Regions from separate parts of the Anthropogastromicrobium sp. genome, predicted to be linked through region 3. Evidence: predicted binding sites of a transcription regulator. Region 3 holds the regulator's gene; each other region holds the start of a gene.
What was found. The regulator HrcA, encoded in region 3, represses chaperone genes, less so after heat shock. The targets are predictions, from matches to a motif close to TGTTAGCACTCNNNNNNNNNGAGTGCTAACA.
Positions count from the first base shown of each region.

Region 1: WJP93_RS13190 (Hsp20/alpha crystallin family protein) is a predicted target of HrcA. The motif match lies at 1,780-1,810, and genes of this name have one in related genera.
Region 2: WJP93_RS13005 (Hsp20/alpha crystallin family protein) is a predicted target of HrcA. The motif match lies at 1,950-1,980, and genes of this name have one in related genera.
Region 4: WJP93_RS13755 (co-chaperone GroES) is a predicted target of HrcA. The motif match lies at 843-873, and genes of this name have one in related genera.

Region 1 is NZ_JAXWCK010000058.1:27,206-30,359, forward strand. Features, by position in the region: gene WJP93_RS13185 (heavy metal translocating P-type ATPase) at 1-1,706, shown strand, start outside; gene WJP93_RS13190 (Hsp20/alpha crystallin family protein) at 1,991-2,452, shown strand; gene WJP93_RS13195 (DUF4160 domain-containing protein) at 2,657-2,836, shown strand.
Region 2 is NZ_JAXWCK010000057.1:63,803-66,956, reverse strand. Features, by position in the region: gene WJP93_RS13015 (transposase) at 1-1,605, shown strand, start outside; partial or broken gene WJP93_RS13010 (cytidylate kinase family protein) at 1,679-1,894, shown strand; gene WJP93_RS13005 (Hsp20/alpha crystallin family protein) at 2,176-2,625, shown strand; gene WJP93_RS13000 (glycoside hydrolase family 2 protein) at 2,838-3,154, shown strand, end outside.
Region 3 is NZ_JAXWCK010000025.1:92,483-95,636, reverse strand. Features, by position in the region: gene gdhA (NADP-specific glutamate dehydrogenase) at 1-1,287, shown strand, start outside; gene hrcA (heat-inducible transcriptional repressor HrcA) at 1,435-2,526, shown strand; gene grpE (nucleotide exchange factor GrpE) at 2,589-3,154, shown strand, end outside.
Region 4 is NZ_JAXWCK010000062.1:13,400-16,553, reverse strand. Features, by position in the region: gene WJP93_RS13760 (hypothetical protein) at 1-575, opposite strand, end outside; gene WJP93_RS13755 (co-chaperone GroES) at 943-1,227, shown strand; gene groL (chaperonin GroEL) at 1,347-2,969, shown strand.

The DNA.
Region 1 (3,154 bases), on a different contig from region 3:
GAGAAAGTATTCCTGTAGATAAAGCACCTGGCGATCTTGTATCAGCAGCGACAATTAACCAGTCTGGTTATCTTCGCTGTGAGGCATCACGTGTAGGTGATGATACGACGCTCTCTCAGATAATCAAGATGGTCAGCGATGCGGCAGCAACAAAGGCACCAATCGCAAAAGTGGCAGACAAGGTTTCAGGTGTATTTGTACCAGTTGTTATCAGCATTTCACTTGTGACTCTTCTTGTCTGGCTGCTTCTTGGAAAGGACTTTGCATATGCGCTGGCAAGAGGCATTTCTGTATTAGTAATTAGTTGTCCATGTGCGCTTGGACTTGCGACTCCTGTTGCGATTATGGTTGGAAACGGACTCGGTGCGAAAAATGGTATTTTGTTCAAGACAGCAGTATCACTTGAAGAGACTGGAAAGGTCCAGATTGTTGCGCTTGATAAGACAGGAACCATTACAAATGGAACACCGAAGGTAACTGATATTGTTCCGGCAGATGGCATTTCACAAGATGAGCTGCTTCGCCTTGCGTTTGCATTAGAGGCAAAGAGTGAGCATCCGCTTGCAAAGGCAATTGTTGAGGAAGGAAAAAGTAAGGGTCTGGATACTGCTTCGTTGCAGGCAGATAATTTTACTGCTCTTGTGGGAAATGGACTCGAGGGAACGATAGAAGGTTCTCATCTGATTGGCGGAAGTGTATCGTTTATCTCTGGTAGAGTAACCATATCAAAGGCTGACAGACAAAGGGCTGCTTTGCTTGCTGAGAGTGGAAAGACACCGCTTTTATTTGCCAAAGATAAGAAGTTTTTAGGAATCATTGCGGTGGCCGATACGATCAAAGAGGATAGCCCGAAGGCCATCCATGAGCTTCAAAATATGGGTATCCGTGTTGTTATGCTGACTGGCGATAATGAGCGCACAGCCCGTGCGATTGGTGCACAGGCTGGTGTAGACGAGGTAATCGCAGGAGTTCTCCCAGAAGGAAAAGAGCAGGTGATTCGTGCTCTTAAAGAAAAGGGAAAGACAGCAATGGTAGGTGATGGCATCAACGATGCACCGGCACTGACGCGCGCCGATATAGGAATTGCAATAGGAGCAGGTGCAGATGTCGCAATTGATGCAGCTGATGTTGTGCTGATGAAGAGTAACTTAACTGATGTGGCAGCAGCAGTTCGCTTAAGCCGTGCATCACTTCGCAATATTCACGAGAACCTCTTCTGGGCATTTATATACAATATCATCGGAATCCCGCTTGCAGCAGGTGTGTATGCGCACTGGGGACTGCTATTAAATCCGATGTTTGGTGCAGCAGCAATGAGTCTTTCAAGCTTTTGCGTTGTATCAAATGCACTGCGGCTTAATTTCTGCCGTCTGCATGACGCAAGTCATGACAGAAAAAGAAAAAAACATATAATTGAAGGCTGCCTGATCGAAAAGAAAGAAACACCAGATGAATTTTCAGGTGCAATGGATGGGCAGGGAAAGGAAGAAAAAACTATGACAAAGACAATGAAAATCGAAGGAATGATGTGTGGACACTGCGAGAAGCGTGTAAAGAAAGTACTTGAGGCAATTGATGGTGTAGAAAGCGCAGAAGTCAGCTACGAGGCAGGCACAGCAGTTGTGACATTAAGCAGTGATGTAGCAGACGATGTACTCAAAAAGGCCGTTGAGGATCAGGATTATATTGTAAAAGGAATTGAATAAAGCAAACCAGTGGGGACAGGTAAAATGGCTTTTTTACTGTCCCTGTGGCTTAGTTCACAAAATTTTCACAAAAAATTAGCACTCAACTCTTGACATTGCTAATAATACGTGCTATAGTACAGCTAGAACAAAAGAGAGGGGTACAGAGAGAACAAAAGGAACAAAAAGTTGAATGTTCCAGGTTCTCCAAGGAACTTCCAATCTGGAGTTTGGAAACAGCAAAGCTGTGGATGAAAAATAAACTGGAAAAATAATGATGAGTGATTTGAAAGGAGATTTTGATTATGTTAGTACCGAGCATTTTTAGTGATAATTTCTTTGATGATTTCTTTGAATTTCCATTTATAGATGACAGAGCAGAGAAAAACGCAGAGCGTAAGCTGTACGGACATCATGTAGCAAACCTGATGAAGACCGATATCAAGGAATTCGACGATAAGTATGAGGTTGAGATTGATCTTCCGGGCTTCAAGAAAGATGAAGTACAGGTTGAGCTTAGGGATGGTTATCTGGTAGTCAGCGCCGAGAAGGGTCTTGACGAGGACGAGAAGGATAAGAAGAGTGGCAAGTACTTAAGAAGAGAGCGTTATGCAGGCTCCTGCCAGAGAAGCTATTATGTTGGCAAGGATACAACCGAAGATGATATCAAGGCTCACTTTGAGCATGGTATGCTGACGGTAACTGTTGCAAAGAAGGAAGCAAAGCCAGCAGTAGAAGAGAAGAAGCATATCGCAATTGAAGGATAAAAAAATAATAGATAATGTAGATAGTTAGAGGGCATGCGCCAAAAGGCGCGTGTCCTCTTTTTTTGTGTGAGTAGCAAATTTTTTTCATAGGTGTTATTGCTCTTGCAAACGCATGTCTTGCTGTGTATAATCAAAATTAGAAATATGACGTTTTGTGAACTAACGGGGATTCACTTGCACAAAAAAAGAAAGGAGTGTTTTGATATGATGTATCCATATGTGAGCGGATACATTGTATATTTTTGGTCGAATGAGGAAGGGGAGCTGATTCATGTTCATGTATCAAAAGGCAGACCAACACCGAATGCTACAAAAATTTGGTTAATCCGTACTGGGGGATGCATTGTAGCAAGCAATGGAAGTCAAATTGCATCGAAGGATTGAATGAGTTAATGGAATTTATTTCAGCTCAGTTTTTCATTATTTGTGCAAGATGGAAACAGTTTTTTGTTACAGATACGATTAAATTTTATTGTTGATAGAACTAGTGGGACAGATAAAAAGCCACAGTACCTGTCCAGGTGGAAAGGAAGCAATCAACTCTTGTTAGTTGCGATTGGTTTTTGTCTTGTGTTATCAAGTGCCGCAGAACCTTATTTTAAAGGGTTCTGCGGCTTTGACGTTTTTATCTGGGTGTATCTTAATTCATCAATTTATACGGAAATGGTGTAAAAATTGGTGTAGTACACCGCTATTTATCAA
Region 2 (3,154 bases), on a different contig from region 3:
TTCGAGTGCCAGACTCACCTTGCAAAAAAACTGCGAAATTCAGCAAACTTTATCATTCGCAACCTGCGTACCGGGTTAAAGAAAGACCCGGATAAACGCACTGCCAACGAGAACGAGGTCATAGAGACTGTACGTATCGGCATTGAGATGGCAAATGAAAAGCTTCAGAAAGATGTTGACCGACTCACGAAGCAGCTGCAGAGTCTGCCTGCAAGCGACCCAGCCCGCACAAAGATCCAGAAGCGAATAGAAAACAAACAGAAAAACCATCCGATCATGCCAACGTCCGATCACTGGATGCTCACATATGAGACATTGGATGCGGTGATGAAGAATACAAAGAATCCTGACTACTATGCGATGCCGTCACAGGCAAACCAGCAGGTACTTCGAAAAGTCCTCAAAGACTGGAAATCACACTTTGAACTGTTGGCATCATATCGTCAAAATCCCGGAAAATTTAAGGCACAGCCAAAGCAGCTGGGATATATCAGGACACCTTATACGACCGTTACCTTTACCAATCAGGTTGCAAAGCGGTCTGATATCAAAGGAAAAATGCACATCACATTTCCACGCTGCCTGGTGCCGCTTTGTGTTGGAAAGCCGGAAGGTTCTTATGTCAGAACGGAAGTCAAGCCCTGCTACGGCGGATATATGGTATATGTGACATTTCAGGATGCCGTCAAAATGCCGGAAGCACCGACAAATCCCACAAGGATTCTCGGACTTGATCCAGGGCTTGACAACTTTCTGACCGCGCTGACAAACTTCTCGGCAACTCCGTTCATCATTGACGGACACTGGTTAAAATCCATCAATCAGAACTTTAACCGCAGACGTGCAACTTTGATGTCAGAACTGACAAAAGGGATGGATTCCACGAAATCCGTGAAAAACTCTGCCAGACTGAACCGTATTTCAAAGAAAAGAGCCTGCCAGATCGACGACTTTTTCTATAAGGCAGCTCACTATATCGTGGATTTCTGCCTGAAAAACAAAGTAGAGGTCATCGTCTGCGGACACAACAAAGACCAGAAGCAGAAAATCAACCTTGGTGCCAACAACAATCAGCACTTTGTCAGTATTCCATACACAAGATTTTTCTGGATACTGACCTGTGTTGCAGCAAAGGCGGGTATCCCGGTCATTGAAACAGAGGAATCATATACGTCCAAGGCAAGTCTGATCGACAAAGATCCGATTCCTGTCTACAAAGAAGGGGATCGTCTGGAATATCATTTTTCAGGGAAACGAATCTCCCGTGGACAGTACGAATCAAAGGAAGGTACGATTCTGAATGCGGATGTCAACGGCGCAGGAAATATCATTCGCAAGGTGTATCCGAATGCATTTGATACTGTCAGTGACTTCTCCTACACGAATAAAACGGTTATTCGAGTTACCAGAGAAGCACTCTGCCATGCGAAACACAAGAAAAAACACGCCAGACCACAAAGAAAACGTGGTATGAACAGATGGCTGCATCATCGCAGGCAGGAACAGAAGCTTGTATACTTCGCACTGTTCAAAGTAAGCAGTGCGAAAGACAAGACCAAATATATCGAAGAATCAAAACAAACAGCCGCAAAAAAGACGGCTTAAAGGTAAGCTCGTAACAGGGTGTAGAGGGCTTGTGATGGCCCTTTGAGGCGTTCTACCATGTCTCAAGAAGCCCCACTCGTTCGCAAGAGCGCGCGTGGGAGTATCACATAAGGTAAATGAGCAGGAGGCTGTTAAGATGATGGCAGATATCGATAAAAGACGTGGGACAAATTATAGTTTCTATACTGATCAGAAATGGGGAAAAGCCAGTAACTATACGTTATGTTTGAACAGCTCTCAACTGGGATATGATAGGTGTGAAAAGATAATTATTGAATGCAGTAAATGAGCTACCGTATGTCCCTAGTGGCTCCAATCCAATTGTTCACAAAATCTTCACAAAAAATTAGCACTCACCTCTTGACAGTGCTAATAATAAGTGCTATAGTACACATAGAACAAAGGAAGGGGAACAACAAGGAAGCCTCTTAAAAACCTTAGTTCTGCAGCGAAAGCTGCTAAAATAAATACCACATCGGCAGTGTCCGGAGTGTCAAAATAGATTGCAGCTGGCGCTGCAGATGTTAAAGTATAAAATCCAGTTTGGAGCACTGAAAGGAGATTTTGATTATGTTAGTACCGAGCATTTTTGCAAATAGTGTATTTGATGATTTCTTTGATTTTCCATATGTTAATGACAAGAAGACAGAGAGAAAGCTGTATGGTCACAACGCAGCAAACCTGATGAAGACTGATATTCAGGAATATGATGACGGCTATCAGTTAGAGATTGATCTTCCAGGCTTCAAGAAAGATGAAGTACATGCAGAGTTAAAGGATGGTTATCTGGTAGTCAGTGCTGAGAAAGGTCTTGACGAGGACGAGCAGGATAAGAAGACTGGCAAGTATTTAAGAAGAGAGCGTTATGCAGGATCATGCCAGAGAAGCTTTTATGTTGGCAAGGATATCACCGAAGAGGATATCAAGGCACAGTTCCAGCATGGTATGCTGACACTGTTTGTTCCGAAGAAAGAAGCAAAGCCAGTTGTAGAAGAGAAGAAGCACATTACAATTGAATAAATATTGTTATGCAGGGCGCATCCGAAAGGGTGCGCCCTATTTTTATCACTTGCAATGAGCCATCAGGGACAATAAAAGAGCCATTGTTCCTGTCACCATAGAGTTTTCTCCTCTTTTTTAAGAGTTTTTTTCTACTATTTTTGAAAAAAAGAAGTAGAATAAAGAAAACAAAATCAAGAAATACATAATGAAATGAGAGGAGAAATCAAAGAATGAAGGTACGATTGTTAAAGGACAACTGGACATTGACCGTTCTCGGGGACAATGTCTATCATATTCCAGAGACACCGATTGAGACAACGGTGCCATCGACTGTTTACGAGACACTTTTAAAAAAGAAACTAATGCCAGATCCGTTTTATCGGGATAATGAGCTGGATGCAACAAAGCTAATGGAAAATGAGTTTTTGTATGAAACAGCTTTTACGATTGACGAAGAAGAGCGAAGTGCAGACCGGATATTTTTACATTTCGATGGAATTGACACGATTGCCGATTTGTATTTGAATGATAAAAAAATCGGCTCGGC
Region 3 (3,154 bases):
GGCGAGAAAGAGTTTCAGCAGGCAGTTAAGGAAGTTCTTGATTCCCTTCGTCCGGTAATTGAGGCAAATGAGGAGCAGTACCGCAAAGATGCTTTGCTTGAAAGAATGACAGAGCCAGAGCGTATTATTACATTCCGTGTACCGTGGGTAGATGACAACGGACAGGCTCATGTAAATAGAGGTTTCCGTGTACAGTTTAACAGTGCAATCGGACCGTACAAGGGTGGACTTCGTCTTCACCCATCTGTAAATCTTGGTATTATCAAGTTCCTTGGTTTTGAGCAGACCTTTAAGAACTCACTGACAGGACTTCCAATCGGAGGCGGCAAGGGTGGTTCTGATTTTGATCCGAAGGGCAAGTCAGACCGTGAAATTATGAAATTCTGCCAGAGCTTTATGACAGAGCTGTATCGTCACATTGGCGCAGATACAGATGTACCGGCTGGTGACATTGGTGTAGGCGGAAGAGAGATTGGCTATCTGTATGGACAGTATAAGAGACTGACTGGTCTGTATGAGGGCGTTTTAACTGGTAAGGGTCTGACATACGGTGGTTCTCTTGCAAGAACAGAGGCTACTGGTTATGGTCTTGTATATATGGTTCGCGAGATGCTGTTAAATGCAGGTATGACCATGGAAGGAAAGACAGTTGCTGTTTCCGGTTCAGGAAATGTTGCAATTTACACAACTGAGAAGGCTCAGCAGTATGGCATGAAGGTTGTTACATTAAGTGATTCTAACGGTTGGATTTATGATCCAAACGGCATTGATCTTGACCTTGTAAAGCAGATCAAGGAAGTTCGCCGCGGAAGAATCAAAGAGTACGCAGAAGCAAAGCCGGGTGTTGAGTATCATGAAGGCAAGGGTGTATGGAGCGTTAAGTGTGATATCGCACTTCCATGCGCAACTCAGAATGAGTTAGACCTTGAGGATGCAAAGCAGTTAAAGGCAAATGGATGCTTCCTTGTAGCAGAGGGTGCAAACATGCCATCCACCAGAGAGGCAACAGACTTCTTCTTAGAGAGTGGAATGATGTTCATGCCAGGAAAGGCTGCAAACGCAGGCGGTGTTGCAACATCTGCACTTGAAATGAGCCAGAATAGCGAGAGACTTTCCTGGACATTCGAGGAAGTAGACGAGAAGCTGCACAACATCATGATCAATATCTTCAAGAAGGTAGACGAAGCAGCAAAGAAATACGGCTACGAAGGAAACTATGTAATGGGTGCAAACATCGCAGGTTTCGAGAAAGTCGTAGAAGCTATGAACGCACAGGGTATTGTATAATCCTCTCAACATAATAAATATATTAATAAGAGCCGGGCAGTGCTGCCCGGCTCTTATTGTTCCCAAAATTTTCACAATTTTTTTTCCCAAATGTATTGACAATACGTCCCGATAGTGCTATTTTATAATCGTTAGCACTCAGGGATGATGAGTGCTAATAGAAACAAAGGAAAAGGAAGTGAGCTTGTGGAACTAGATGACAGAAAATGGAAGATTTTTACAGCAATCATTAAAAATTATCTGGAGACTGGTGAACCGGTAGGCTCACGGACGATTTCTAAGTACACGGACTTAAACTTAAGTTCAGCCACGATTAGAAATGAGATGGCAGATCTTGAGGAGATGGGGCTTATCATTCAGCCACATACATCTGCCGGACGAATCCCGTCGGATAAGGGCTATCGCCTGTATGTGGATCATCTGATGAAGACACGTGAAAAGGAAAACAATGAGCTTCAGGAAGTTGTAGTCAAGAGAGTAGACCGGCTTGAGCTTTTGTTAAAGCAGATGGTTAAGGTTCTTGCAGCAAATACCAATTATGCGACGATGATTACAGGACCGCAGGTTGGTACAAATAAGCTTAAGTTTTTACAGCTTTCACGAATGGAGGAAGGAAAGCTTTTAGCCGTTATCGTAGTCGAAGGAAATCTTGTAAAGAACACGATTTTAAATATCGAAAGCGACATCAGCGAGGAAGAGCTTCTTAAATTAAATGTCCTCATTAACAGCGCCTTGAATGGTTTGACGATAGACCAGATTAATCTGGGAATCATCACACAGCTAAAGGAGCAGGCAGGAGATTACAGCTGCGTTGTAGGAAGTGTGCTTGAGGCGGTCGCAGAGGCGATCAAACATGAATCGGCACCGGTAATTTATACGAGCGGTGCAAATAATATATTCCGTTACCCAGAACTTTCGGATGAGAAAAATGCACAGCGTCTGATTTCCACATTTGAGGAAAAGGAAGAGCTTGCAAAGCTGCTTGAGGATAATTTAGATAAGAACTCGGAGAGCGGTTCACAGAGCAATTCGGGCATTCAGGTTTATATCGGTGAGGAGAACGGCATGCAGGACATGAAAGACTGCAGCGTAGTAACCGCAAGATATGATTTGGGTGATGGCGTTCAGGGAACTCTTGGTGTGGTAGGACCAAAGCGTATGGATTACGAAAAGGTTGTAGGCACATTGAAGAATTTAAGAGATCAGCTGGATGCAATTTATAAAAAAAATGAACCTTAGGTCAGGCCTGAGGAAAGATCCTGAAAAACAGGAGATAGAAAGGCGGATGTATCGTGACAGACATGGAAAAAGAAACAGTTACTGATGAGATTCTTGAAGAGACCGAGCAGGAGTCTGCTGAAGATATGAGTCAGGAGCAGACAGATGCACAGGCTGCCGAGAATCAGCCGGATGACAAGGATGTGCAGACAGATGATAAGAAGCGCTTCTTTGGCAAGAAAAAAGATAAGAAAGATAAGCAGATCGAAGATCTGACAGCGCAGCTTGATGATTTGAGAAAACGTAATCTTGCAGAATTTGAGAACTTCCGCAAGAGAACTGAAAAAGAAAAATCAACCATGTTCGACATGGGAGCAAAGTCAGTTGTAGAGAAGCTTCTTCCAATTATAGATAACTTCGAGCGTGGATTCGCAGGTCTTAGCGAGGAGCAGATGAGCGATCCATTTGTAAGCGGTATGGATATGGTTTACAAGCAGCTTGTAAAAGCACTTGCAGATATGGGTGTTGAGCCTATTGAAGCAGTTGGCAAGCCATTTGATCCAAACCTGCACAACGCTGTGATGCATGTTGAGGATGAGAACCTTGGCGAAAACACAGTTGCTCAGGAGTTCCAGAAAGGCTATTTATA
Region 4 (3,154 bases), on a different contig from region 3:
TCAGAAACACCCTCACTAAGATCTTCGTCAATATCGACACTAAGATCTTCAATGTCAAGATCTGCGATATCACTGTCAGCATTCATGTGTTTAAAATGGAAATTAGAATCATCGTCCTTTGCTTGTTCTTCTTTAGTTTCTTCACATTTGTTTTCATCAGCCTTCTTGTCACTGTGAGAACCTGGACGCAGATTTTTTGTAAGGTGAGCTGCATCAGCAACAAGCTTTGCTGCGTCGTCTAAAAGCTGTCCCTTATCAATATTGATGTCTACATCGCTGTTTTTTCCAGTTACATGAATATTGATATATCGACGGCTAGAGGAATCAGTTGCCTCATCGGAAGAAATTGCATCAGACTCTTCTTCAGATGCTGTGTTTGCAGCCTCATCCACGTTTTTCGTGGTGTCATCCTCGTTTCTGTCTTCATCAAAATCATCTTCGCTAGGTCCGCATTCGCTGCAATTTGACTGGATCTTCACGTACTTATGCAGCAGAGCGGCACTTGCTGCAACTCCTGCACATACAGCAGCGCTCTTGAGTGCCAGCTTGGTCACTTTCTTCATAAAATCAGCCATAGCAAACTCCTTTCTTTCACAAAATTTTTGCCAATGATACTAAGGATTCACAACTTTATTGTCTGGTATCATCGGGATGTCATGACTAGTATACTCTATTTTGAACAAAATGGAAAGACAAAATGTAATTTTTGTATAAGAAAAGAAAATAATAGAAAAACGATAGAAAAACAAAGAAAACAAGAGAAAAATAGAGATAAATACTAATATACAGCCATATACAAGGTTGCAATATTTTGCCAAAATCATTATTATAAACAATGTCATAATTAGCACTCAGATGAAATGAGTGCTAGCAATAAGACATAAGATAAGAAAATAAAAACTATAATAAAGTATAGTGTTAATTATTAAGGAGGTTTCCATTATGAAGTTAGTACCTTTAGGTGACAGAGTTGTATTAAAGCAGGTCGCAGCAGAAACCACTACAAAGTCTGGTATTGTTATTCCAGGTTCTGAGAAAGAGAAGCCACAGCAGGCACAGATCATCGCAGTTGGTCCAGGCGGAGTTGTTGATGGCAAGGAAGTAACCATGCAGGTAAAGGTTGGTCAGACTGTTATCTACTCCAAGTATGCCGGAACAGAGGTAAAGCTTGAGGATGAGACCTACATTATTGTAAAGCAGAGTGATATTCTTGCAATTGTTGAGTAATTATCTGTGGCAGATCCTAAATAAAATAATTTGGTCAAAGATGATTGATTTAATGCGAGTTGAAAACTTGTATTGTGTGGATTGAAAAGAATTGAAATAGTATCAGGAGGAACAAAATCATGGCTAAGGAAATTAAATATGGCGCAGAAGCAAGAGCAGCCTTAGAGGCTGGTGTAAATAAACTGGCAGATACCGTTAGAGTAACCCTCGGACCGAAAGGAAGAAATGTTGTTCTGGATAAGTCCTACGGTACTCCGTTAATCACAAACGATGGTGTTACTATCGCAAAGGAGATTGAGCTTGAGGACGCATTCGAGAACATGGGTGCACAGCTTGTTAAGGAAGTTGCAACAAAGACAAATGATGTTGCTGGTGATGGTACCACAACAGCTACCGTACTTGCTCAGGCAATGATCAATGAAGGTATGAAGAATCTGGCAGCAGGTGCAAACCCGATCGTTTTAAGAAAAGGTATGAAGAAGGCATCTGACGTAGCAGTAGAAGAGATCGCAAGAATGAGCCAGCCGATTTCAGGAAAAGCACAGATGGCAAAGGTAGCAGCAATTTCCGCAGCAGATGAGTCTGTAGGTGAGATGGTTGCAGATGCAATGGAGAAGGTTTCTAAGGATGGTGTTATCACTATCGAGGAGTCCAAGACCATGAAGACAGAGCTGGATCTTGTAGAAGGTATGCAGTTTGACAGAGGATATGTATCTGCATACATGGCAACTGATATGGAGAAGATGGAAGCAGTTTTAGATAATCCATATATCCTGATTACCGATAAGAAGATTTCCAACATTCAGGAGATCCTTCCATTACTGGAGCAGATCGTTCAGGCAGGAGCAAAGCTGTTAATCATCGCTGAGGATATCGAGGGTGAGGCATTGACCACACTTATTGTAAACAAGTTAAGAGGAACCTTCCAGGTAGTAGGTGTAAAGGCTCCGGGTTATGGTGATCGCAGAAAGGAAATGCTGCAGGATATCGCAATTCTGACTGGCGGCACTGTAATTTCTTCTGATCTTGGCTACGAGTTAAAGGATACCACTATTGATATGCTTGGACGTGCAAAGTCTGTAAAGGTTCAGAAAGAGAACACAGTTATCGTAGATGGCTGCGGACAGAAGGCAGATATCGAGGCAAGAATTGGTCAGATTAAGGGTCAGCTCGCTGAGACTACATCAGAGTTTGACAAGGAAAAGCTGCAGGAGCGTCTTGCAAAGTTAGCAGGCGGAGTAGCAGTAATCCGTGTAGGTGCAGCAACTGAGACAGAAATGAAGGAATGCAAGCTGCGTATGGAAGATGCATTGAATGCAACAAGAGCAGCTGTAGAAGAGGGTATCGTTGCAGGTGGCGGTACTGCATATATTGAGGCATCCAAGAAGGTTGCCGAGTTGGTTGATTCCCTTGAGGGAGATGAGAAGACAGGTGCAAAGATCATCATGAAGGCACTTGAGGCTCCACTGTTCCATATCGCAAGCAACGCAGGTCTTGAGGGCGCTGTTATCATCAACAATGTCCGTGAGGCAAAAGATGGCGTAGGTTATGATGCTTATAATGAGACTTATGTAGATATGATCGAGGCAGGTATCCTTGATCCGGCAAAGGTAACAAGAAGCGCACTGCAGAATGCAACAAGCGTAGCTTCTACCTTACTGACAACAGAGTCTGTAGTAGCAAACATTAAAGAAGAAACCCCGGCAGCACCAGCAGGCGCAGGCATGGGCGGAATGATGTGATAAAACAGCTCATTCTAGCACGCGTTCAGAATAAAACATGCTTGCATGTTTTTTCTGAAGGTTGTGCTAGAAAGGAGCGCCGCCTCATAAGCAAAATAGCTGCGAAGCAGCGAGTAAGCCCGATAGGGCGATTTTGCGCATGAGACAGCGCGGGAGAGCTGGATACCAGGTTACAAAAAGACAGG